DNA from 2 places in the Nostoc cf. commune SO-36 genome. Region 2 is predicted to be linked to the other one. Evidence: riboswitches for the same ligand, from Rfam matches in the RefSeq annotation. Region 2 holds a riboswitch; the other holds the start of a gene.
The links. Region 2 has a riboswitch for cobalamin ahead of cobG (precorrin-3B synthase). Riboswitches for the same ligand answer to the same signal wherever they lie in the genome.

Region 1: it holds a riboswitch for cobalamin, as region 2 does, so the genes downstream of both, ANSO36C_RS02085 (DUF1636 family protein) here and cobG (precorrin-3B synthase) in region 2, are expected to answer to the same signal.

Annotation. Positions count from the first base shown of each region.
Region 1 covers NZ_AP025732.1:448,270-462,297, forward strand. The annotation lists gene ANSO36C_RS02045 (ATP-binding protein) at 1-1,292, shown strand, start outside; gene ANSO36C_RS02050 (response regulator) at 1,345-1,818, shown strand; gene ANSO36C_RS34690 (response regulator) at 2,097-2,669, shown strand; gene ANSO36C_RS34695 (GAF domain-containing sensor histidine kinase) at 2,687-3,769, shown strand; gene ANSO36C_RS02060 (sugar ABC transporter permease) at 4,356-4,763, shown strand; gene ANSO36C_RS02065 (caspase, EACC1-associated type) at 4,756-6,687, shown strand; gene avd (diversity-generating retroelement protein Avd) at 6,791-7,144, shown strand; partial or broken gene ANSO36C_RS02075 (reverse transcriptase domain-containing protein) at 7,245-8,345, shown strand; gene ANSO36C_RS02080 (hypothetical protein) at 8,371-8,514, shown strand; cobalamin riboswitch at 8,873-9,047, shown strand; gene ANSO36C_RS02085 (DUF1636 family protein) at 9,070-9,486, shown strand; gene ANSO36C_RS02090 (cobalt-precorrin-6A reductase) at 9,489-10,223, shown strand; gene ANSO36C_RS02095 (inositol monophosphatase family protein) at 10,535-11,410, shown strand; gene ANSO36C_RS02100 (2-dehydropantoate 2-reductase) at 11,434-12,414, shown strand; gene ANSO36C_RS02105 (ABC transporter permease subunit) at 12,743-14,028, shown strand, end outside.
Region 2 covers NZ_AP025732.1:820,886-833,758, reverse strand. The annotation lists gene arsB (ACR3 family arsenite efflux transporter) at 1-1,140, opposite strand, end outside; gene ANSO36C_RS03745 (hypothetical protein) at 1,341-1,646, opposite strand; gene ANSO36C_RS03740 (ArsR/SmtB family transcription factor) at 1,766-2,092, opposite strand; gene ANSO36C_RS03735 (precorrin-2 C(20)-methyltransferase) at 2,173-2,877, opposite strand; gene ANSO36C_RS03730 (precorrin-8X methylmutase) at 2,880-3,506, opposite strand; gene cobG (precorrin-3B synthase) at 3,815-5,401, opposite strand; adenosylcobalamin-variant (AdoCbl-variant) riboswitch at 5,388-5,470, opposite strand; gene ANSO36C_RS03720 (molybdenum cofactor biosynthesis protein MoaE) at 5,740-6,222, opposite strand; partial or broken gene ANSO36C_RS03715 (KTSC domain-containing protein) at 6,491-6,906, opposite strand; gene ANSO36C_RS03710 (class I SAM-dependent methyltransferase) at 7,227-8,192, opposite strand; gene ANSO36C_RS03705 (aldo/keto reductase) at 8,959-9,939, shown strand; gene ANSO36C_RS03700 (hypothetical protein) at 10,013-10,408, opposite strand; gene ANSO36C_RS03695 (hypothetical protein) at 10,532-10,771, shown strand; gene ANSO36C_RS03690 (SPFH domain-containing protein) at 11,269-11,664, shown strand; gene ANSO36C_RS03685 (tetratricopeptide repeat protein) at 11,810-12,873, shown strand, end outside.

The sequences.
Region 1 (14,028 bases), 370 kb from region 2:
AATCGCTACAGTCTGAGTTTCTAGAGTCCATTTCCCAAGCAGATAATTTTATCGATGCCTTAATCAAACCTGAAATCCGGTTGCTCGATCTTGTTAGTGCTTCAGGAGCGGCGGTTTGTCTGGATAATGAAATTACCCTTGTAGGGACAGCACCGAATATTCATCAAGTTCAGGCATTAATTGAATGGGCGGATATCCAAGTTAGTGATAACTTGTTTTCTACTGATTCTCTGCCCAAGCTTTACCCAGAAGCGCTCATATTTAAAGATACAGCTAGTGGCTTGTTACTACTGCGGATTTCTAAAGTCCGGCGCTATTACATTCTTTGGTTTCGCCCCGAAGTTATCCAAACAGTACACTGGGCAGGTAATCCCAACGAATCCATGCAAACCCAGGCAGATGGTAGCATTACCCTATCTCCGCGAAAATCTTTTGAACAATGGCAAGAAACAGTTAGATTAACTTCTCTACCTTGGAAAGCTTGTGAACTTGACAGTGCGATCGCTCTGAGAAATGCGATCGTTGGTATTGTACTATCGAAGGCGGATGAATTAGCTAAAATCAACCTGGAGTTAGAGCGCAGCAACCAAGAACTAGCATCCTTTGCCTACGCCGCTTCTCATGACCTCAAGGAACCTTTACGAGGCATTTATAATTTTTCGACAGTGCTGTTAGAAGACTATGCCCAAGTATTAGATGATGACGGAATTGAGTGTTTGCAAACAGTAGTATCCTTATCTGTACGGATGGAAACTCTGATTGATGCCCTACTGCGACTCTCGCAGTTAGGACAAGCGCAACTGCGCTTGCAAGCAACTGACATCAACAAATTACTCAACGAAGTAATTGACGTTTTTCGTGCTAGTCGCCAAGACTCTCAGTTTGTAGATATTCGCATTCCTCGGCCTTTACCAACAATTTTGTGTGACCGAATTCTCGTTAATGAAGTCTTCAGTAATCTGCTTGGCAATGCCTTTAAATACAACGATAAGGCAGAGCAATGGATGGAAATTGGCTACCTTTCTCAAGAAGAGGCAGGGGGAGAAGAACTATTAGCCCATACCCAATCCCCAATCACTTTTTACATCCGCGATAACGGTATTGGAATTCCACAGCATCATCTAGCAACCATCTTTAGATTATTTAAGCGGCTCCACTCTCAGCAAAAGTATGGTGGTGGAGCCGGTGCAGGACTAGCTATTGTTAAGAAGATTGTTGAGCTTCATAACGGTAAAGTTTGGGTTGAATCTACCGTCGGCGTTGGCTCGATATTCTATTTTACGCTGGAATAGTTTAAGATAGTAGCTAAATATATATTTTTGTTAAGTTCTTTTAATACCACGAATGATAAAAAAACTTCATGAACCTCTGCTCGTTGTTGAGGACAGCAATGAAGATTTTCGGATTCTGCAACGTCTGATGCAGCGTATGTCCGTCCAGAACCCTATACATCGCTGCACTAATGGAGATGAGGTTTTAGAGTTTCTCTCTCAACAGGGAAATGATGTCTACAGTAAAGACGAAGACCCACCCAACTCTAAAGTAGCATTACGACCTTCTGTAATCTTGCTCGATCTGAATTTGCCAGGTATTGATGGCCGTGATATTTTAGATCGGCTCAAGCAAGACAATAGTTTCAAAGGAATCCCCATCGTTGTTTTTACTACATCATCTAACCCCAAGGATATTGAATTGTGCTACCAAAAGGGTGCAAATGGATATCTGGTAAAGCCGATGGATGCTCAGGAATTAAAAAAGACGATTCAGGCATTTGTGGATTACTGGCTTGAAGCCAATACGCCGCCCGTCTTGGATTAATTTGTTTGTATTTTGTTAATCAGGCAGTAGGGATATCAGGATAATAAAAGAGATCGCTCAGAGGGCACAGCGACACTTTCCTCTTTGAGTCACTGTGTTTGCTTGTCTCTGGTAGATGTTTTTTCCCCATCTTCCTGTTTTTACTAGTTCTATTGCTTTAGATTTACTAAATAATTTAGATTTTATTTATACTTATTTTATATTATTTTTAGAATTATGCAATAAAAACCCAATCTGGATAAAAGGGATCTATATGGCTCCCCGATCCTCACAACCTTATGTTGGACATACGGACGCTACTTATCATCGATGATAGTGCCGCAGATCGGAAAATTTATCGTCGATATCTTTTGAAAGATCCGCACCAGTCCTACCAGATTTTGGAGGCAGACTGTGCAGAAGAAGGACTTGCTTTGTGCCAAAAAGTACCCTGCGATGTGATTCTGCTGGATTTTTGCCTACCTGATATGAGTGGGTTAGAACTCTTCGATCAGATGCAGCAGGAGATATTTAAAACTTCTGTGCCAGTGATTATGTTGACAGGGCGGGGTGATGAAGAGATCGCTGTGCAAGTAATGAAACGGGGTGCTTTAGATTATTTAGTCAAGCAACATCTGACACAAGATGTACTGCAACTAGCAGTCCGTAATGCCATTAGACAATCGTCCTTGCAAGCCCAACTGATCAAAACTCAAGAGCGTCAACGCCTAATTGCCACGACTGCTTTACGAATTCGCCAGTCTCTAAACTTAGAGCAAATTTTGAATACAGCTGTAGCCGAAGTACAGCAACTTCTGAAGTGCGATCGCGTGATGGTATATCAGTTCGCCCAGATACAGATGGTAAAATAGTTGCCTCATCAGTAGCAGTGTGCGATCGCATTGAGGCTGGGGACAATGGCACAAGGATACAAGGAGACAGAGTATTGATAACTAGGGAAGAGTTTTCCCAATCCCCAATTCCTTATATCTATGAGCTAGGTTTGTGTAATTGTGTCAGCCTAAAAGAGCAATTTAATACTAAGGCAAGTCTGGTGGTTCCCATTAATCTGAGTAACAATGGGAACCCAACCCCCAAACTTTGGGGTTTATTGATTGCTCACCATAATTCTGGGGAGCGACAGTGGCAAACTGATGATGTAGAGATGCTCAACGAAGTTTCAGTGCAATTAGCGATCGCTATCCAACAGGCAGAATTGCTAGCCCAAACTCAAGCAGCCCTTGCCAAAGAAAAGCAACTAAATATATTTAAATCTCAAATTATTGCAACGGTTTCCCATGAATATCGAACGCCGCTAACTTCAATTCTTGCTGCTGCATCAACTTTGGTAAAACATAGCCAGCAACTAGACGAGTCTAAACAGCAGAGGTTTTTGGGAATCATTGAACAGAAAACAAGGTATATGTCCAAACTCGTGGATGATATGCTTTTGGTTAACCAATTGGAACTAGGAAAACCTGAGTTTAAACCAATTGCATTAGATTTGCTACAATTTTTTTCTGACCTTATAGAACAAGAGCGAGAAACAGCAGGCGATCGCCACGAATTAATTTTTAAAATTACAGGAAATAACCACGGATTTTGGGGCGATCGCGGACTTTTGCAGCAGATTTTTATTAACTTAATGTCCAATGCAATTAAGTACTCTCCAGATGGAGGTACTGTGGAATTCCACCTCGTTGGCAAAGAATCAGAAGTTATCTTTTATATCAAAGATCAGGGAATCGGTATCCCGATCGCAGATCAAGAAAATTTATTTCAATCTTTCAGTCGTGGAAGTAACGTTGACACAATTCCTGGTACAGGTTTGGGGCTAGCGATCGCTAAAGCTTGTGTGGAGTTACATGGTGGCAATATTACCTTGTCTAGTGAAGTGGGGCAAGGAACTAAAGTTACAGTTAGCTTACCGAAGATATCCCCAACTGGTCAACTATCCCCATCATCTACTTAACGACTTGCAAAAAATAAGTTATCCCCAATTATTTTACGTAACCTGCCGATTTTATGCAGCGATCGCACTACCATCAGAATTAATAGGAGCATATAGCGATCGCAATTTCATATCCCCAGCTTCAGATATTTTAATTCTAATGTAGTCTCCGAAATAGCAAATGCGAACCCCGGAGTAGCAAATGCGAACCCCGGAGTAACAAATGCGAACCCCGGAGTAACAAATGCGAACCCCGGAGTAACAAATGCGAACCCCGGAGTAACAAATGCGAACCCCGGAGTAACAAATGCGAACCCCGGAGTAACAAATGCGAACCCCGAAATAACAAATGCGAACCCCGAAATAACAAATGCGAACCCCGAAATAACAAATGCGAACCCCGAAATAACAAATGCGAACCCTGAAGTAACAAATGCGAACCCTGAAGTAACAAATGCGAACCCCGAAGTAACAAATGCGAACCTCGAAATAACAAATGCGTTGGCGTAGCCCGCCGCAGGTATCGCTCCCCGGATATTTACTAAACTAGCCAGAATTAACGATACAATCATTAAAAAATACCCAAAAAATACTTAAGCGATTCATCATGGCAGCAATATCTAATGTTCAGGTGACGATTTCTCTAGCTGAACTAGGTTTAGACGATGAGGAATTGCAAACAGAAGTAGAAAATTTATTACCTCAGTTAAGAGAAGTAGATGGCGTAGAAGATGCAGATTTAGTTGCAGTGGAAAACGCACCCAAGGGTACAAAGAGCATCAGTGGCTTTGTGTGGGGGTTGTTAAATGCACAAGTTAACGCCGCTAATATTAAAACTTTGTTTAATTTTCTAGGCGATCGCTTCGGCAACAAACCAATTAAGCTATTGGTTAAAGCCAGTGCTGATGGCAGTAGAGAACTCAACCTAGAAGCCAGCAGCCGCGAAGAGTTTGAATTTGCTCTCCAAAAAGCACAAGAATTTATCAAAAATCAATCAAACAGCAACGATGGTTAAGAAGATAGCACTGCTAATCGGGATTAGCGAATACGAACCAGGACTAGCAGCGCTACCCAAGGCTGTAAATGATGTTGAAGCGATGGAGCGAGTTTTAGTAAACACCGAAATCGGTGGTTTTGCTCCAGGGGATGTCACGGTGCTAAAAAATCCCCAAAAGCCAGATATGGAAAGAGAAATTTATAACTTTTATGCTAATTCTGATAAAGATGACTTGCTGTTGCTTTACTTTTCTGGTCATGGCGTGACATTACAAAATGGCGACTTTTACTTTTCGACTCGCGGAACTCAAAAAAATCAGAATCAATTGCTCCCATACACAGCCATAGTCGCCAAATATGTACACGACTCAATTAACAGCAGCAAATCTAAGCGACAGGTAGTAATTTTAGATTGCTGCTTTAGTGCTGCTTTTGCCAGAGGTGTTACAGCCAAAGATATTGGTGTTGATAATATTGACTTGCAAAAGCAATTAGGCGGTGAGGGAAGAGCAATTCTCACAGCTTGCACCTCAACACAAAAAGCTTATGAATCTGATGACTCAAACTTGTCGATTTACACTAAATATTTGATAGAAGGGCTTGAGAAAGGTACAGCCGATAAGGACGGGGATGGTTTGATTGCGGTGGATGAGTTGCATGACTTTGCCAAAAGCAAAGTGCAAGAAGAATCTCCCGACATGACGCCAGAGTTATATTACATAAAAAAGGGTGAACCGATTTTTCTGGCGAAGTCACCCAAGGATGATCCTAAACTAAAGTATCGTAAGGAAGTTGAGATAATTGCTCTTGACGATGAAGGAGAGATTTCTGATATTAACCGCGATTATCTGGATGAGTTTCGGAAGAAGTTAAAATCACCTAAATTTGAATTATCTGTTGATGACGCTAATGCAATTGAATTTGAGGTTCTCGAACCTTATCGCAAACGCCAGGAAAAATTGCAACGTTATGAGCAAACATTTTCTCGACTCAAACAGTATCCACCTAGTCAGAAACAGCGCAATGCTTTAAAACGCTTGCAAGATATTTTAAGTTTGAGAGAAGAAGATGTAGCACCAATAGAAGCAAGGTTTATTAATCAACAAAAACCATCTGAACCTGTTCTAGAAAATGAACCTAATCAATTTGAGTTTGACATCGTGAAGGTGGATGCTCAAGGACAAACCATCAACAGCAGTAAAGGACGCGCCAAGTTTTTTAGAGAAAGCTTGGGTAATGACGTAGTTCTGGAAATGGTGTCAATTCCTGGTGGTGAATTTCTCATGGGTTCACCAGAGAGTGAGCCAGAAAGAACTAGCGATGAAAGTCCACAGCACTCCGTCACCATTCAACCCTTTTTTATGGGTAAATTTCCCGTAACTCAGAGCCAATGGAAAGCCGTTGCTGCTTTACCCAAGGTTAATATTGATTTAAATCCCGAACCATCCAATTTTCAAGGTGCTAATCGACCTGTTGAACAGGTTTCTTGGGATGATGCAATTGAGTTTTGCGCTCGGCTATCTAAAAAGACTCAAGAAACCTATCGCTTACCCAGTGAGGCAGAATGGGAATATGCATGTCGTGCGGGAACGACTACGCCGTTTTATTTTGGCGAAACGATTACAACTGATTTAGCGAATTACCAAGTCCAGTATGGGGAAACAACAGATGTAGGGAAATTTCCTGCCAACCCCTTTGGTTTATTTGATATGCATGGTAATATATGGGAATGGTGTCAGGATGAGTGGCACAAAAATTATAACGGAGCGCCAAAAAACGGAAGCGCTTGGTTAGCTGATAATAATCAAGATCGGCTGCTGCGTGGTGGTTCTTGGCTCAGCGATACCAGGTCTTGCCGCTCGGCGTATCGCGGCTATTACGCGCGTGTCAATCGTAACGGCAGCGTGGGTTTTCGGGTTGTGTTGGTTCGTGGCAGGACTTAGTAGCCCTTTACACTATTGCCCTTTAGCACTCTGCTCTTTATTTCTTCACCCTTCTTAATGTCTCGCGCTCTGCGCGATCAATTTTTTATTTAATTTTGTATGGATGAGTGATTTACCAATAATACAAAAAACTTACGATTTAATCAAGTGGTATGTACCAATTTTAAATCGTCTTCCTAGAGATCATAAATTTTTGCTAGGAAATCGGATTATTACAGAACTATACAATTTATTAGATGTTCTGATCATAGCACGGTATGCTAAAGAGAAATTAGCCCATTTAGAATTATTGAATAGTAAGTTAGATATTTTGCGCTATCAAACTCGTTTACTTTTAGAATTTAACTTAATTCAGACAGAACGTTATGAATATGCTCAAAAACTTTTAAATGAGATTGGCACTGATTTGGGTGGATGGATAAAACAGCAAAAAATTAAACCAGGTATTTCCAATTAAAAAATATTCCACCAGCAACTTTAGAATGAAATTATTAATAACCCAGGCGATTAGAAATCGCGGCTACACAGACAAAACCCACCTGCGTGGGTTAATTTAAATGAAACGATATGGAAATCTTTGGAATGAAATTATAGCATTTGAGAATTTGCTATCAGCCGCCCAGCAAGCACAACGGGGTAAAACGTTTTCGAGAGAATGTTTTAGAGTTTAATTACAATCTAGAGCAAGAGTTATTTCAACTGCAAGAAGAATTACAGTTCAAAAACATACCGTCCTGGAAACTACACCACATTTCAAATTTTTGAACCCAAACTGCGAATAATTTCAGCCGCTCCTTATCGTGACAGAGTTGTGCATCATGCTCTGTGTAACGTCATTTTTCCCATATTTGAACGCACATTTATCAGCGATTCCTACGCAAATCGTGTTGGTTTTGGCTCTCACCGCGCTTTACATCGCTTTACTAAATTTGCTCGTTCCAGCCGTTATGTTCTGCAAGCTGATATTCGTAAATATTTTCCTAGTATCGACCATGAAATATTGAAATCACTGATATATCGTAAAATTAAATGTCCTGATATACTCTGGTTAATCAATACCATTATTGATAGTAGCAATCATCAAGAGCCAGTACTTAATTATTTTATTGGAGATGATTTACTCACACCTCTTGAAAGAAGACATGGTATACCAATTGGCAATCTAACCAGCCAATTTTTTGCAAATATATATCTAAATAGCTTTGACCATTTTGTTAAAGAACAAATCAAAGCATCTCAATATATTCGTTATGTAGACGATTTTGCCTTATTTTCAGATGACAAAGTGTTTTTGCAAAACGCCAGAGTTAGAATAGAGGAATATCTTGCAGCTTTAAGAGTTAAAATGCATCCAATCAAAAGCCAATTGTTTGAACCAAAACACGGACGCTAATTTTGTTGGATTTCGCCTTTTACCAGACCGGATTAGGGTACGCAGTGATAATCTGCGTCTGGCAAGAAAAAGATTACGGAAAATGCTCTGCGACTATCATCAAAGAAAAATTGAATATGAAAAAATGTGTGAATCAATGCAGAGTTGGGTTGCCCACTTAAAGCATGGTAATACATGGCAGTTGCGCCAGCAAATATTTATTACTTGGCAATTAGAAAATGTTGTAAGTCAATTCTCTACTTCCGAGTCTATTGTGTTAATGTAAACAATGGGGTAGGCGACATCGGCTGCTGCGTGGTGGTTCGTGGAACAACAATCCCAGGAATTGCCGCTCGGCGTATCGCAACTATAACGCGCGTGACAATCGTAACAACAACGTGGGTTTTCGGATTGTGTTGGTTCGTGGCAGTACTCTTTTGTGTCAGAACTGGTGAATGGGAATTCATCGGGCGTACCAAAAAAGAGTCCAGGCCTAATCCAGTGAGGTTGATGACGATCTCCGAATATAAAACCGAGTCGGATAGCTGGTAGGCTGTAAAGGTCGAACAGTTGTCCGATTCACCTAATTTTAAAGTAATTTCGACTGCTTATAATATCTGCCTTACGTCTTTTATTACTCTGAAAAAATAAAATATTTGTAGGTTGGGTTGAACTTTAGTAAAACCCAACAAAATCAAGAATTCTTACTGTTGGGTTTCCTTCCTCAACCCAACCTACCGCTAGCTAGATAAATGATCAATATTAGTTATTGCGATCGCACGACGTTTCGTATTCTCAGATGAGCCTAGTGTATGATTAATAAGGTTAATCGGTTCTGGTGGGAGTCAGCTACCAGAGGTAACGGGGAAAGTTCGGTGCAAATCCGGCGCTGTCCCGCAACTGTGAACCAATTTGAGGTTAAGTAACTAAGTAATCGAAAATCCCAAATTGAGTAAGTCAGGATGCCCGCCGAAATAAATTTATCAATTCCACATCTCTGCGAGGTACAGATGACTACTACTGTAAATATTTCCCCAACTAGCCCCTTGGGTGTTGCTGAACATACTTTATTTGTTTGCAAAACTTGTGCCAGTACTTGGCAAGATGGAAAACGCTTAGGTGAAAGTGGTGGTCAAAAACTTCTACACCAACTTCAGCAGCTTGCACAAGATTGGGATTTACGAGATCAATTCCCAATTCAAGAAGTTGAATGCATGAGTGCCTGTAATCGTTCTTGTGTAGTCGCCTTTTCTGCTAAAGGCAAATTAACATATTTATTTGGTGATTTAGCCGTTGATGATAGTGCATCTGCGGTACTGGAATGTGCTAGCCAATACTATGCTAAAGCAGATGGTTTACTACCTTGGTCAGAGCGTCCAGAAGCGTTAAAAAAAGGCATTTTGGCAAAGATTCCATCTTTATCTTAATGATGCGCGTTTTGATTTTGGGTGGGACGGGAGATGCCGCAGAATTAGCTGCCATTGCGACTAGCCAAGGGTTAGAAGTAATTACGTCTCTAGCTGGGCGCACTCGTGAACCTTCAATACCGTTGGGTGATTTACGGGTTGGAGGCTTTGGCGGTGTGGCTGGATTGGCTAGCTATCTGCGAGTTATGCAAATCGACTTATTAATTGATGCAACCCATCCTTTTGCTAATCAGATTTCCTTCAATGCGGCAGATGCGGCAGCAGAAGTTGGAGTACCCCGTCTGATGTTAATTCGTCCGCCTTGGGAAAAAGTCAGTGGCGATCGCTGGATTGAAGTTGATAGCGTTGAAGCCGCAGCAGCATCTCTGCAAAACCAAGCACAGCGAGTATTTTTGACAGTTGGTAGGCAAGAACTTGCCGCTTTTGCTCACCTAGATAAAATTTGGTTTCTAATGCGGATGATTGACCCTCCTGGCAATGATGCTTTGCTGCCGCCGGGGATGGTATTGTGCGATCGCGGGCCATTTACTTTGAATAATGAAAGGCAAATCTTGATTCACAACAACATTGATACGATTGTGAGTAAAAATAGCGGTGGCGATGCCACAAAGCCCAAGATTATTGCCGCGCGAGAACTAAGCGTGAAGGTTGTGATGGTAAATCGTCCAGCCATACCGCCAGGGGAGCAGGTTAGTAATGTTGATGCTGCTTTGGCATGGCTATTTGAGCGGTGCTAGTAGGTTATATCGTTCTGGAATTATCCTTGTGGAATAAATAATCACTACTTGTACCAATTTCCGTATAATACACGGGAACCTTCTAGAAGATTGGCGATCGCGCTAACGATTATCCATGAAAAATCTTTTTAAACTCCTAAATTGACGATAAAAATTGTGATGTTTCTATAGGCTCTTTGAGACAATACAGATGAAAGTAATATAGCAACAGTGGTATTTTTGCATTCAAATTGATACCGTAATTTTGTCTAGAGATAGAATTCTATTGTCTCTGCCAACGATAGATTAATTTTTAAAAGGAGTTTGCTGTCATGTCCACAACACCAACTACTCGATTCATTTTAGAGACTTTACTTCCTCATCTGAAAGTAGCAGCAGCCTACGCTAATTTTCTTCAACCAAAAATTGCTGCACTTCCCGCTAAAGGACAAGAAAGCAACTTTTTTAGTGCTGCACTGACTGATGCAGATGTGGCTATTCAAAATCTAGTAGAAGTAGTACTACTGGGGACTTTCCCAGATATTCGCTTTTATGGTGAAGAATATGAAAGTTCTAACAACACCAAGTATTTTCGCGCTACCAACCTCGGTTCAGAAGGTGATTATTTAGTCACACTCGACCCAATTGATGGCACGAAATTTTACATGGATGGACATTCTAATTACCAAATTATTCTCAGTATTCTAAATTCAGATGAGTTTGAAGCAGTAATTGCCATTTCTCCTGCCCAAAACGTTTATTTTTATGCCCTTCGAGGTGGAGGTGCTTTTAAAGGGACACTGGAAATGACCTTAGAAGCTTGTGCCCCATTACAGATAACATCCGCCAAACCTGCAATTTTGTTGGGATGGGGAATGAATGCGATCGCAGATTCACTAAAAGATCGATATAAAGTCATCGATATAGCGACTGATTACTCTAGTGATATAGAAATTCCCAGTCTCAATGGTATTCTCAGTGGCGATTTAAGTGGAGCAGTCATCAAATCGGGTAAATTTCTTGATAGTGCTGCACTGGCTTTTATTGCAAAAGAGGCTGGCTGGATTGTAACTACTCTAGACGGTTCGACTTTACCACCACTGCATACTTGTGAAAACTATAGTATGCCTGGATTGCTCGTAGCTGCCTCAAAATCTGTTCATCAAGACCTGCTGAAAGCGACGCAAAGCTTCAAAAGTGCTGAGTAAGAAATAATAAGTAATTTGACAAAATGAAAGTTTGTATTGTTGGCGCGGGTGCGATTGGTGGATATTTAGGGGCAAAACTGGCATTAGCAGGTGAAACAGTGACGCTAATTGCTCGTGGTTCTCATTTGGAGGCAATTCAAAAAAATGGGCTGAAGTTGCTTATGGCAGACGGTTCTGGTCAAATTGCTACTCCATTTCTGGCAACTAGCGATATTCAAGAAGCAGGGCCACAAGATGTAGTAATTTTAACTGTAAAGGCTCACAGTGTTCCAGCGATTCGCACCTCTTCTCCTGCACTCTACAACCCGGATACGATGGTGGTGACAGCCCAAAATGGCGTTCCTTGGTGGTACTTTCGCAAGTATAGCAGTGAGTATGAAGGTACGCGGATTCAATCTGTTGACCCAAATGGCATTATTGAAGCTAGTATCGGTGCTGACCGTGCCATCGGTTGCGTTGTTTACCCAGCAACTGAGATAATTGAACCAGGTGTGATTAAGCATATTGAAGGCGATCGCTTTACTCTTGGTGAAATCGATGGCAGTAAAACAGAACGCATCCAATTATTGGCACAGACTTTAAAACAAGCAGGATTCAAAGCACCAATCCGCAATCAAATTCGCACGGAAATTTGGATCAAGTTGTGGGGAAATGTGGCATTTAATCCCATCAGTGCTTTAACTGGTGCTACTCTAGAGGATATTTGCCGCTATCCCCTCACCCGTGAACTAGCGCGGCAAATGATGACAGAAACTCAAGCGATCGCGGAAATTTTAGGTATAAAGTTTGGCATTACTTTAGAACAGCGAATTAATGGCGCAGAAAACGTTGGTTCCCATAAAACCTCAATGCTACAAGATATTGAAGCCGGACGCCCTACCGAGATAGACGCTATTGTTGGCGCGGTGGCAGAATTGGGAAAACTCACTCAAATTCCCACACCTTATATTGATACTATTTATGCCAGCGTTAAGCTGCTGGAAGCGACTAAAGTCAGAATTTGACACTTCTGAAGTTTTCATGGGATTAAGCGGAGACTTTACCATGCATTAATTACCACTTGTCAAGTCGATGCAATAGCATAATAAGTCGATGCAATAGCATAACAAGTCAATGCAATGGCATAACAAGTCGATGCAATGGCATAACAAGTCGATGCAATGGCATAACAAGTCGATGCAATGGCATAACAAGTCGATGCAATGGCATTGCAGGACAAGATGTGGAGAAATATTTAGAAGATTTGTGTGTACACCATAGCCATTTAGCGGACATGATATCACAGGTATTATTTGCTCGATTGATGTAACAGTTTAAGGTGCGGAATATTTTATGAAGAAAAAAAAAGGATGGCTATTAACGATACTGGTTGTAGCAGCAGTAGGAATCAGCATCATCACAGGACATAGCAATTCTCTCAAAGCTGCCTCATCTTTAGGTAAAGACACGCTGACGTTGATTACTTCCCCAGATTATCCTCCTTATGAGTTTTATGATACTAAAGGAGGCGATCGCCAAATTGTTGGCTTTGATATAGATATTGCCAAAACCCTTGCTGAAAAACTAGGGTTTAAACTTCAAATAATGGAATCTGATTTTAATGGGTTAATTCCTGCACTCCAAGCAAATCGGGCTGACTTTGTAATGGCTGGGATGACTCCGACTCCAGAACGTCAGAAAAATATTGATTTTTCAATTATTTATTACGAAGCTAAAGATACCATTGTCGCTCCTAAAGGTAGTAACCTGAAACAACCCCAAGACTTATCAGGAAAAAAGCTTGGGGTACAACTAGGAACGATACAAGAACAAAATGCTCAGAAAATTGCTAAAAAAGTTGCAGGTATTCAGCTAAAGCAACTCAACAGAGTGCCGGAAGTCGTTCAAGAAATCAAATCTGGGCGAATTGATGCCGCAATTATTGAGGATACCGTCGCTAAAGGATTTGCCCAAGCTAACCCAGATTTAGAATTTAATGTTATTCCCTCAGAGGAAGCAAGTGGATCGGCGATCGCTTTTCCTAAAGGTTCTTCCTTAGTAGAACCGTTTAACAAAGTCCTTCAACAAATGAAGGACGATGGCACATTAAATAAACTTGTCGCCAAATGGTTTTCACAAAACATTACCACCAATTCTGCATCTTCAACTCCTACCAAAGGTGGATTAAATCTCGATTTCACCAGAATTCTTCCAGACATTCCCTTTATTCTGCGGGGAATCCCTTTAACTTTGTTGTTTACGCTATTATCTGTATCCTTGGGGTTAATCTGGGGAACAATACTATCTCTATTAAAAATTCTCGGCATCAAACCGCTTACTTGGGTTGCTAACGCCTACACCTCTGTTTTTCGAGGCACACCTTTGTTATTACAGTTGGCATTGGTTTACTACGCAACACCGCAGCTTACAGGCTATGATATTTCCGCATTACAGGCTGGGGTGCTAACTTTTACCCTGAATTCTGGCGCTTATATGTCGGAAACCATCAGGGGTGGAATTCAGGCGGTGGATAAAGGGCAAAGTGAAGCGGCGATGTCTATGGGTGTTCCCTATTGGTTGATGATGTGGGATGTGATTTTGCCCCAAGCATTGAAGAACATTCTCCCCGCATTGGTAAA
Region 2 (12,873 bases):
ATCAAAACAGCGCGGATCTTGCAATGTTGCTTTTTCCGGTTCCCGTGGAAACCAAGCTGCTGTGCGTTTACAAAGCTCAACCAGCATCAACATTACTGGCACTTCAATTAAAACCCCTACCACTGTAGCCAGTGCTGCACCTGAATTTAAACCAAATAGCATCACAGCAGTGGCAATAGCAACTTCAAAATGATTACTTGCTCCAATTAATGCGGCTGGTGCGGCATCTTCGTAGGATAAATTCATCTTCAATGCTGCTACATAACTAATTAAGAAAATGAAATTAGTTTGGATAAATAGTGGTACGGCAATTAACAATATATGCAAGGGATTTTTAACAATTAGTTCACCCTTGAATGCAAATAGCAGTACCAATGTTAGCAATAGAGCAGTAATCGAAACTGGAGTCAGATACTTTAAAAATCGTCTTTCAAACCACTCTGTACCTTTATATTTAAAAATCCAGTAACGGCTGTACATTCCCGCCACTAGGGGAAACCCAACATAAATCACTACTGATAAAACAATAGTTTGCCAGGGCACGGTTAAATCATTCGCCGCTAATAACCATCTACCCAATGGTGCGTATAAGAACAGCATCGCCAGAGAATTTACTGCCACCATTATTAAGGTGTGTCCCTGGTTGCCGTAAGAAAGATATCCCCACAACAGTACCATTGCTGTACAAGGAGCAATTCCTAGTAAAATAGTGCCAGCAATATAAGAATTCGCCAGCGCTACTTCGCTACCGCTAATGATCTCAGTTCCGGTAATCAAAGGACGAAATAACCATCCTAAGAAAAACTGAGCAAATATTACCATTGTGAATGGTTTAATTAACCAGTTTACTACCAAGGTGAGAATAACAGGTTTTGGGGCGCGGATAGCATTTGCTGCTTGTGTGAAGTCAATCTTCACCATGATGGGATACATCATGAAAAACAAACATACTGCGATGGGAATAGACACTTGATACACACTCATTGCATCAAGAGCTACCGCTATTCCTGGAAACAATCTACCTAGTGCAATTCCGACAAAGATACACAAAAATACCCAAACGGTGAGATATTTTTCAAAAAAACTTAAATTGCTTCCTGCTTGTATCCGGGCTGTACTGGCTTGTGAATTCTGACTCATGGGAATAAACCTAAAAACAAAAAAAATTGCTAAAACTTAGCTTCTTTTCGTAATAACTCACCAATTGTCAAGTTCATTTCTGCTTCTCCTTCAAATACTGTTCCCCCAGATTTCTCACCACACCTCTTAAAGCCTGTGCAAGTGCCGGGGAGAAGTAATGAGTAAGAAGTAAGAAGTTTTTACTCATTACTCATTACTCATTACTTCTCTTCTGCTCCATCAAACGCCTTGAGCTTGTGAGAAATGCGGGTTCCCACTTTGCCTTGATACAAGTGAACGTAATTGAGGCGTTTGCTGTGATCTGGTAAAGGTACATAACCCATCGCCTGCGTAATCGCATAGACTGTGCTGTAACCATCAATTTTTATTGTTGCTGTTGCAGCCTTACCAGAATCTCTTAGCTCAGTTACAGAAGGTAAATGCTGGTTTTGAGTAGATGTGTTGGATGTTAGTCTCGTCAAAGCCAACGCTCTTAGTGCAAAAGCCTCCTTTGCTGCTATCTTCATTGACCCCACCCCTGTGAGTTATATTAAGAGTACATCTCTATCATTTCAAAAAAAATTGATTTGTCAATCCGTAGATAGTTGTAAGTAAACAAAACATTACAAAAAAAATTGATGAATATTTAAGTCTCGCAGGGGGGACGAATAGCCAATATGGGGCTAAAGCGGCGGAATTCTGCTAGATACTGCTCTAAGGCAACAAACTGCGGCAAATTCAGGCTGTAGTAAATCCAGCGCCCTTCTTGACGAGCGCGAACTAAACCCGCTTCTTTCAGGGTTTTGAGGTGAAAAGACAGTTTGGACTGAGTAGTTCCCAGGTGGTCGCATAGGTCGCACACGCATAGTTCTTGAGAGCGTAGGAGTTCTAAGACCTGAATTCGTAGGGGGTCAGATAGGGCATGAAAGCCCGCAGCGATCGTATCAGGAGTGAAGGTGCTATTAGAAACCATCAACTTTTTTTGAAGTATTCCTTTATGGTAAAGTCTAAATCATCGGTTAAACAATACCTTTACCAAAAAGAAAAGTAGGTCTATAGCCGATTCTTAGTTGGAATCAGAATCATCGAGAAATAGGGTACTTTATCTGGATCAACTTCATCCAGAGGTATGATGCGTTGCTGTGATGTTGATGCCCGCTCAATATATCTTGCCCGTGATGCTAGCCCTAATTTATGCAGGATATCTCGTACTTTGGTAAAGTGACGACCTAGTTTCATAATTGCTGCTGCATCGGTCATCAGCAGATGTGTAGTCAGTTCTTCTGCTGGTAATGGCGCGGGTAAGACTGTGAGAATATCGGTGTAATAGGTGAAAGGTACACCCAATGCTACCGGACAAGCCATCAGCGAAGAAACTCCGGGGACAACTTCTGTTTCATACTGGTCACATAACCGCGTGAACACGTACATGAATGAACCATAGAAAAATGGATCACCCTCGCATAGCACTACGACATCTCGACCCGCCGCTAAATGGTCAGCGATTGGTTCAATTTCCTTATCATAAATAGACTTGGCTTTTTCTGGTTCCAAAGCGCGGGGGAGATGAAATAATACCTCGATTTGATTACCAGGTAGATACTGCGCCACGATCGCTCTAGCAATACTTTCTTTATCTGTGGCTGATTGATAAGCTACCACAGGAGCGGCACGTAATAGCCGCAGCGCCTTTAGGGTTAATAGTTCTGGATCGCCTGGGCCGACACCAATTCCATAAAGACGACCTTTGGGTTTCATGTTCATTCTTCCTCCGTTGCCAGGGCGTTAACTGCTGCGGCTGCGATCGCACTTCCACCGCGCCGACCGTGTAAGGTTAAAAATGGTACATTCCTGCTGTCTGCTGCTAGTGCGGCTTTCGATTCGGCTGCACCAACAAACCCCACTGGAAAGCCTAAGATAATCGCCGGTTTAGGCACTCCTTCATCGAGCATTTCTAACAGCCGGAATAGTGCTGTGGGCGCATTACCGATTGCAATCACTGATCCTTCAAGGTGTGATCGCCATAATTCTAAAGCTGCTGCCGACCTTGTAGTACCCATACGCTGGGCAAGTTCTGGCACTTCTGGCTCATTGAGAGTACAGATAACTTGATTATTTGCAGACAACCGCCGTCTGGTAACGCCATCGGCAACCATTCGGCAATCGCACAGAATCGGCGCTCCTGCTGCTAATGCTGTTCTTGCAGATTGTACTGCTGTTGCTGAATATCCCAAGTCAGTGACAATATCCGTCATTCCACAGGCATGAATGAGACGCACAGCAACTTTTGCTACATCTGACGGCAGCACATCTAGGTTCGCTTCTGACCGGATGATTGCAAAAGAATTGCGGTAAATTTCGTTGGCATCTCGGATGTAGTCGGGCATTCGATTTGGGATTTTAGATTTTGGATTGATTTGTTATTAACCGCAGAGGCGCAGAGAACACAGAGGAAGAGAAGCAGATTTCTAAGTATTTATTAAAGGATTTATCAAACAGAATTCAGGAGTCAGGAGTCAGAATGGGCTAAACGCCCCGCTATCGCTAACAGAATTGAATTCTGTGCGACTGGTAGATGAATAAACGGAGTTTAAAACCCCAGACGCTCGATAGCACAGCGTTAGCGACGCAGGAGCGTCTGACTCCTGAATTCTGACTCCTGAATTCTTCTTCAAGCAAAATACCTCTCAAACTCTTATTTCTCCGTGTTCTCTGTGCCTCTGTGGTTCAATTTTTCTGCATATCGATTAGCAAATTTCCCAAAGGACTCATTAGAATTTAGACGTTGAATTTCATATACATATAGCATCCGCTCTATTAATGCCGGTAGCTCGGCAAAAGTTACATTTTGATATAGTTCACGTCCGAATTTCTCCTTGCTGTCACCAACATAAACGTGATAGCCTTCCACAGTTCCATTGTCAGCCTCAATGCTGACACCAAGCAGAGTAATATCACTCTTGCTATGCTGGGCGCAGGATTTTTTGCAGCCGCTAAAGTGGATATTAACTGGACAATCTAGGGTAACGCGAGTTTCAAGATACTTTGCTAATGCCAACGCATGACTTTTAGTGTCTGTGGCAGAAGCGGCGCAACCCCTTTTTCCAGAACAAGCAACTAATGCACTCTTGATATTAGTTGCTGAGGAATCTAATCCTAAGAAAGCAATTTCTTGGAGGACATCGCCAACCCATTGCTGAGGAATATCTGTTAACAGCAGATTTTGCCAGGGGGTTAATCGAAGAGTGCCGCTACCGTATTTCGTTGCTAAATCTGCTAAACCCCTCATCTGGCTACTCTCCAATCGCCCAAGGGGTAAGACGACACCAATGTAAAATAAGCCTTTCTGACGTTGGGGATGGATGCCAATATGCTGATACTTAACATCTAACCTCTCCCCCAGATCCTCTCCTACAAGGAGAGGGGAGAATTCCTCCCCCTTCCCTAATAAGGAAGGGGGTTGGGGGGTTAGGTCACTATACAAAAGAGGGAAAGTTAGACGCTGCTGAACTTCCTGGAGATAATTTTCACAACCTAAAGTATTTAATAACTCTAAGAGACGTAGCCGACGCTTACTTGTCGTTTTACTATGAGCTAAATAGACATCTGCCAAAGCTGCCAAGACGGGCAAACATTTCTCTGGTGGTAACAAAATTCTCATATCACTGGGCGGTTGCCCCTTTGCACCGACACTGAGATGGAGGCGGAAATAAACATTACCGTCAATTAAGACAGCAGCAAATAGGATATCATTCAAGCGATCGCACACGCGAATTATCCCACCACCATCAAAGCAAACGCTGAATTTTGCCGACAGTCCCGAAAGCGCGGGATGTGCAGCAATATAATTATCCCAATCTTGGACAAAAGGGCGGGTGTCGATTAATTCTAGCGGATCGATACCAGCAGTTGGGCTGGTCATAATATTACGGATGTGGTCTACAGCGCTATTGCAAGAACCCAATCCCATATCTTGTAAGTACTTCAGAACCTCAGCATTTATCCCCGTGCGGATTTCGCGGACTTGTAGATTAGCTCGATTAGTCACATCTACATAGTTGCCACCGTGCTGTTCTGCTATATCTGCGATCGCACGGCACTGCTGACTACTAATAATCCCACCTGGTATTCTAATTCGAGATAATATCCCATCGGCGGCGGGTGTAGCATAAAACAAGCCAGGACAAGTGGCAAATCCAGAAAGCAAACTTGTAACTCCTTCCCCGTGCAACGCAGGGAGTAGACGGTAAATGTGTCTTGAGGACATCTTGAGAGTTGGCATTCTGACTTGGGTAATCCCATCACAGCTGCGGCACAGTCCCGGAATTTCACCGGAGTTTCCCAACCCCAAGCTTTAGTAATTTAGCACGAGATTGATATAAGTTCCCTAAAATCAAGCCCAAGAAAACCGATTCAATTTTTCCTCTTCTCCTTGAAGCTAAACTTTATTCTTAGTCTAGTAGTCTACCAAAGGAACTATGCTAGATATCCACAAACTTGACAAAACGAAAAAACTTTTCCACCCTCACGCAGCAATTTTGGGTTGGTAGAGTACTAAAGCATCTGAAAACTTAGCTTGCTTTAGACAAAACACCAGCCTAGGCAATTGTCTCTGCAACCTTAACAATTTTCTTTTGATGTTTCACAAGCACCAATACTCACCCAACTGCTAGAACCATCTGCCCAATGTTCTTTCTTCCATATAGGGGCATTGTGTTTGAGTGTATCAATAGCATATTGGCAAGCTTCAAACGCCTCACGCCGATGAGGACAACCCACAGCGACTAAAACGCTGATTTCCCCAACTCGCAAACGTCCAATGCGATGATAAATCGCTACTCGATTCACATCAGACATAGATAAGCGAATATCAGCAGCGATTTGATAAAATATCCGCAATGCCATTGGTTCATAAGCTTGATACTCTAGAGCAATCACAGGTTTACCATCGGTTTTATTGCGAACCATGCCACTCATTACAACTACAGCACCATTGGCTGGATCATCCGACTTGGTGTAGATTTCTTCAAGAGATAATGGTGCAAAGGTAATGCTAAAACTATCTTCGGCTCTTGGTTTAACAGCAGATGCAAGTGTAGTCATTATAACTGGGTAGATATTATATAGGCTTTCTCTATTGTCTCTAAACAAAGGATTGCTGGACTACGTTTAAGTATTTATTTAAACCCTACACAACGCAAGAATTATTGAAAACTCTATATGCAGTCAGCACAATTCGCAATTCGCAATTCGCAATTCGCAATTAATGCCCCAGGATTTATCCGGGGGCTTGAACCCTGCATTGTTTAAAACTTATCTATCCATAAATGAATTTAGGGGCTTGTACCATCAAGGAAGAATTGGTCATTAGTTAATCTGCATTATTTAAACGATCGCACTCATATCTACCTTTAATCTCTTGATTGAAAAAGCTGCCTATTGAGTCAGAAGAATGTAAATCTTCCCAAGTATCCTCGTCTACGCCTAAGTACTGATAAACAGATCCACTTTGAAACTCAACTTGCAAAATGTGTTCGTTGCGATCATAGCCTACAGCCATAGCCATTGAAGAGATAACTGGTAGCATGACAATTGGTTCTGCTTCAAAAGGCAATGCAGGCGTTCGGCGATTACCTCGTTTAGTTCTTGCATCCTTCATAAGCTTGTATTGGCGCTGGAATTTTCCAAAAACACCAGTTCATCGCCTCGATCTAGCAACAATTGCAAATATCCGTCAGAGTGAGCGATCGCTACTAAACTGCTCAAGTCTACCTTAGATAGCTTCATTTATTTTCTGCTCTTTTGTTGGCGTAGTCGGGAGTGTTAAAGTTTTACACAATACTTGATTGCCTTTATAGTACAAACATACTGCAAAAGCATTTCACCGTCAAGCTTTTTTCACGAAGCGATGTTTTGCGGTAGATAAGACTTCTTGCAGAAGGGGGAAAAAGGGAAGGTAGCCCCCTCTGAGGAAAAGGGCGGGGGTAAATAGAAAAGGGGAAAAGGATGGAATTTTCCCTTTCCCTTTTATATTTAACCTTTTCTAAACATCTTGCAAAAGTAACTTTTGCAAGATGTCTATATAGATAATACTGCTATTGTTAAAGCTAATCGTACTTAATACGTTTATTTCTAGCGATCGCCTGTACCAACATTTTTGGCAGCCAAAAAAGATAAGAATATACTTGTTTTGCCTGACTATAAAGCGAGAACAGCTTTGCTTCACTCAATAAAGTATATGGACGAATTGCTCTGAGAATTTCTCCAAATTTATCTTTATCCACGGTTTGAATGGAACCGCTAACAGGATAATCTTTTAAATGTGGAGGTAAGCGCCAGTCAATATTAGCATCAGGCTGATGTATTACAGGCTCAACATTTCCTCGCCATGCAACTCCCATAATTTGCATAGTATGGTACACCATTGTGTTCCATCCTTTCTCTTTTAAATAGTCTAAACCTTGACCGACATCGGGAGAAGCCAAATCATGAAATAAAATTAAAGCATCTGCTTCTGCAAATTGTTCGCAGATAATTGTATCGTTGAGCGGAGCAGGTGCTTCATGATTGCCATCTATAAATATTAATGACCATTTACGTTGAAATTTATTTGCAATTTCCTCTACTTTTTCAGGGCTAAACCCTGGCATTAAATTCACAGATTCTTTAACGCCTGCCCACTTCAACGAATCTGTGACGCTTTCATTGAATAATTGTTCAGATAGCATAGGATCGATTACATCTAGCTCTACTCCTCCCAGAGCTAAATGGCAAGCTGACCAACCCATCCAGCAACCTATTTCTAAAGCTTTTTTACCGCGAAATTTCAAAGCTGTATTGTATAAAATATGAGCTTCATCTCTGCTAACAAATCCTACACCCTGCTGTCGCTTATCCACGTACCAGTTATGAGTGATATCTCGCCGCAAGTATAACCAAAAGGAATCATATTTATTTCCCAACATTATATTAGGGAAACACGAATCTGGTTGAATCGTGGAAAATCCTGATGAAACATAATCCCCTTTTGGCAATAAATTCGCTTCAATCACTTTTACTGTTTTTTCATTCATAAATTACTCTCTAAGCGTTTAAAATGCAGTTTTTCACTCTCCCCTTGCGTGCTATGGTGTACACACAAATCGTAAAATCTTTACCTTGTAAAATACAAGCCTTAGTAGGCAAGGTTCTGAGTTGAGCAAGCTTTTTCTCAATAGTGTCAGCTTATTGATATTATCGTAAAGGAAAACCAAAGATTTAAAAATAATTTTCCGTTCTTTTCCTTGCAAAAGCCCCTTATTTTGGGGAATACTTTGTTTGCTAATCATGGGACTCGCGCCTTAATACCTGCTATGGCGGTTCTCGTTTACGTGAGGTACACCCGTAGGGGCACGGCACTGCCCATTGGTGTCAACTTAAGCTGAAAGCCTTTTCAAATCTCGTTTCCAGCCTCTGGGCTGGAAATGCTCATCATAGCGGCTCTGCCGCCAGCAAGGGAGGCGGAGCCTCTATGAGGGCATTCCCAGTCAGAGACTGGGAACGAGACAACGAGACAACGAGACAATATGTAAAAACTGGTTCTAGGCCAATACAGTTCAGTTAAGCATTTTTCCTTCTCTCTGTGTTCTCTGCGCCTCTGTGGTTCATTAAAAAAATTGATTTCACAAAAGGTTTTAGCCTTAACTGAACCGTATTGGGTTCTAGGCTGGCTTTCACGTTAAGTTGACACCTATGGGCACTGCCGTGCCCCTACACCTGGCGATATAATCTTGTACCGCATCTGAGTGGGAACCGCTATATATGTCTGATAATTAATAAAGCAATTTACAGGGAGCAAAGATGCAGAGTCTCCAAAAACTTTTACTCCCAATCATGGGCTGCGGCACTTGGGCTTGGGGCAACCAACTGCTGTGGGGATATAACGAAAGTATGGATGACCAGTTGCAAGCCGTTTTTAACCTTTGTGTAAGCAACGGTGTGACCTTATTTGATACAGGTGATTCTTACGGAACTGGCAGATTGAATGGTCGGAGTGAGTTACTTTTAGGACGATTCAACCGAGAATATGTCGGTTTAGGTAAAGAAAATATTTGTATTGCTACTAAGTTGGCTGCTTACCCGTGGAGATGGACACGCCAATCAATGGTTAATGCTTGCAAAGCATCTGCTCAACGGTTGGGAAAGAATGTAGATTTGGTACAGATGCACTGGTCTACAGCAAACTATGCTCTTTGGCAAGAAGAAGGATTGTTGGATGGTCTTGCCGATGTCTATGAGCAAGGACTGGTCAAGGGAGTGGGACTATCCAATTATGGGCCGAAACGGCTTAAGCAAGTGCAGATAAAGTTTGCTGAACGAGGTGTACCGATTAGTACTCTGCAAGTTCAATACTCTTTATCGTCTACATATCCTGTCACTCAGCTAAAACTCAAAGACCTTTGTGATGAGTTGGGAATTAAATTGATTGCCTACAGCCCGCTAGCTTTGGGACTACTAACAGGAAAATACTCTGAGCAAGGCCCTTGGCCTAAAGGCATCCGAGGTCTATTATTTAGGCAGATATTACCAGGAATGCGATCGCTTTTGGGATGTTTGCAAGAGGTGGCACAGTTCAGAAATAAAACCATGTCACAGGTGGCAATTAATTGGTGCATCTGTAAAGGGACTATTCCCATCCCTGGAGCAAAGAGCGTCGAACAGGCGAGGCAGAATCTTGGTGCGTTAGGTTGGCAATTAGACGCTGGTGAGATTGCAGAGTTAGATAAGGCGGCAGCAAATGCAGACAAAAAAATGGTACAAAATATCTTTCAAACTAAGTGAAATTTTAACGTTGCTGAATTTAGTTCAAAAGTGCTGTAAAACGAAGACTTTTGTAATAACTTGAGTGATAAAACTATACGGTTTGGGTGTTATTAGTAGATACTTGTTCTGTACTATTTTTTAAGCGGGTGACTAAGCTTTTGCGAATGCGATCGCTTTTCCGAACAGCACCCGCCATTTCATATTCTCGGCTATCTTTGCCGTATTTAAAAGCAACTCCAATGAGCATTTTCTCAGTGAGGTCACTTAAAGTTTTATCCAATTCTTCCATCTCATTTCTAGAAGAGTTGATCACGGTTAAAGCAGTATTATAAGCGTCTATCTTGCTACGGTACTGCTCAATTAATTGTGTCATGTTTTGCAAATTGCGAGCATCCCCAAAATCCATACTAGGATCAATTGCTTTCAGCCCCGCCACTCTTAATTCAGCTTTTTCTAAAACGCGGTATGTACGTTTTTGAGCAGGCATAAATGTATCCTTTTTATTGCTTTAGAGCTAGTTTGACTTACTAAAGCCCGATTTTAGTTCAGTAAAATCCTCACAAATTAGTATCTAAATATAATGTAAATATCAGTATTTGTCGCAAAAATTATGCTTTTGTTGACGAAACGCATGAGTTTGTTGATGAAACGCATGAGTTTGTTGATGAAACGCATGAGTTTGTTGATGAAACGCATGAGTTTGTTAATGAAACGCATGGGTTTGTTAATGAAACGCATGGGTTTGTTAATGAAACGCATGGGTTTGTTGATGAAACACATGAGTTTGTTGATGAAACGCATGGGTTTGTTAATAAAAATCATAATTTTATACTTAAAGCCAGTAGGGTGAGTTACGGCTTCAGCCTAACGCACCGCCAAACACTCAAAAATAGAAAGACTGTACACGATGTAGTGTGTAAAAAAAGCATTGAAGAAGAATTCAGAAGTCAGAATTCAGGAGTCAGAATCAAGACGCGACGCTCGAATACTCGCTACCGCTCCGCTATCAGTCGGGGATTCCGACCGCGCAGGAATTGTTTGCGCTTGCGTCTCGTAGAGAAGACCACCAAATTGTAGATTTGGTGGGGGTGCAAAAACGCCGGTTATTCAGACGCAACGCTCGAATACTCGCTAATGCTCCGCTATCCGCCACTCGCACAGAATTCATTCTGTTAGCGGTAGCGGGGCGTTTAGCCCATTCTGACTCCTGACTCCTGAATTCTGTTCGATAAAATATTTAAATATCTAAAAAACTCAGCTATATCTAAATTTATGAACTAAATTGCGGAATTTAGAACTAAAACGGTGTGTTAATAGTAAATAGGATATACATAGTCAAGGCAGGATATGATACTTGAAACTGCGGCGATCGCTGTTGGTACTATAATAGCCACCAAAGCCTTAGAAAAAACAACCGAAAAGATAACAGAAACTTTAGTGGATAAGACTGGCAAGTTTCTCGTCACTCTTAAAAAACAGTCTCCCCAGACTGTAGTTGCTATTGAGAAAGCGCCAGAGCAACCACTCGATTATGGTAAGGCTGTACTAGAGATAGAATCGGCTGCTAAAGCTAACCCTGAAGTGGCTCAAGCTATGCAAGAATTGGCCGCAGCAGCTAAAGCAGAACCAAATCCTAAATTGGCTGAAATTCTGGCTATGCCTAACCTGGAAAAATTAGCAGATAAAATTGGTCAGGTAGTAATGCCAGGTGGGACAGGAAATATTGAAAATCAGTCTTTTTAAATTCTCACTAAAAGTTAGCGTGTGACCTAACCCCAGCCCCTTCCCTACAAGGGAAGGGGAGCAAGATTCAAAGCCTCTCTCCTTTTAGGAGAGAGGTTTGGAGAGAGGTCTTTCAGTTTTTGTGAACAGCAAAAATTAACTATGTATGCCTGAAGAATCTGGCAAGTTTGCCGACAAAGTTGGCGCTTATGCCGCCCCTTATTCTCAAGTTAACATTGGCACTCAAATTATTGAGGGGCAAAAGCAGCTAATTCCCACAAAATTTATCCCCTATCGCGGTTCTGTTAATTTTGTCGGGCGAGAAACGGAACTGACAATACTGCATGAAGACTTGCAGCGCGGAAATTATGTAGCAATAGCGGGAATGGGTGGCGTAGGCAAAACTGAATTAGCCACCCAATACGCCAGACGATATCAACAAGATTATGGCGGGATTACCTGGTTTAACGACAGAGAAACCAATCTCGCCGCCGAAGTTTTAGAGTTTTTTGGGTTGCAGTTTAGTTTGGAGATTCCCCAAGAACTAGGAGGAAGACTTTTAAACCTTAAAGAACAAGTCGCCTGGTGTTGGTCTAAATATCCCGACTCTCCCTTTCCGATTTTAATCGTCTTCGATGACGTAACTGATTTAGACAACCTCCGCGAAGTCATTCCCAACAATAATCGCTTCCAAGTCTTAATTACTACTCGACTGCGAAATTTAGACCCGAATTTTATTCAAGAGATTCCCTTAGATGTTCTCTCACCCCAAAAAGAACCAGGTAAAGCCTTAGAACTGTTAAAACGACTGTTGGGCGAAAAAGATAAGCGAGTCGAAAACCAACCACAAGCCGCAACAGCAATATGTGAATGTCTAGAATATTTGCCCTTGGGGATAGAGTTAGTGGGAGGTTATTTAATACGCGACCCGGACATATCTTTAGATATCATGTTTGGGCGATTGCAAGAACGTAAATTAACAGAAGCAGCTTTACAAGACCGGAAAACTCTCAACTCAACTCAACTGGGAGTCAAAGCCGCCTTTGCTTTAACTTGGTCAGAACTCAACCCACTGGCGCAACAACTAGGAATATTTTTGAGTTTATTTTCTCCTGTACAGATTCTTTGGGAATTGGTTATTTGGGTGGCAACAGAAAGTCAAAAAGCAGAGGAGCAGGGGAGCAGGGGAGCAGAGGAGAAAAACAGCCCACAAACGGAAGTAGGAGACTT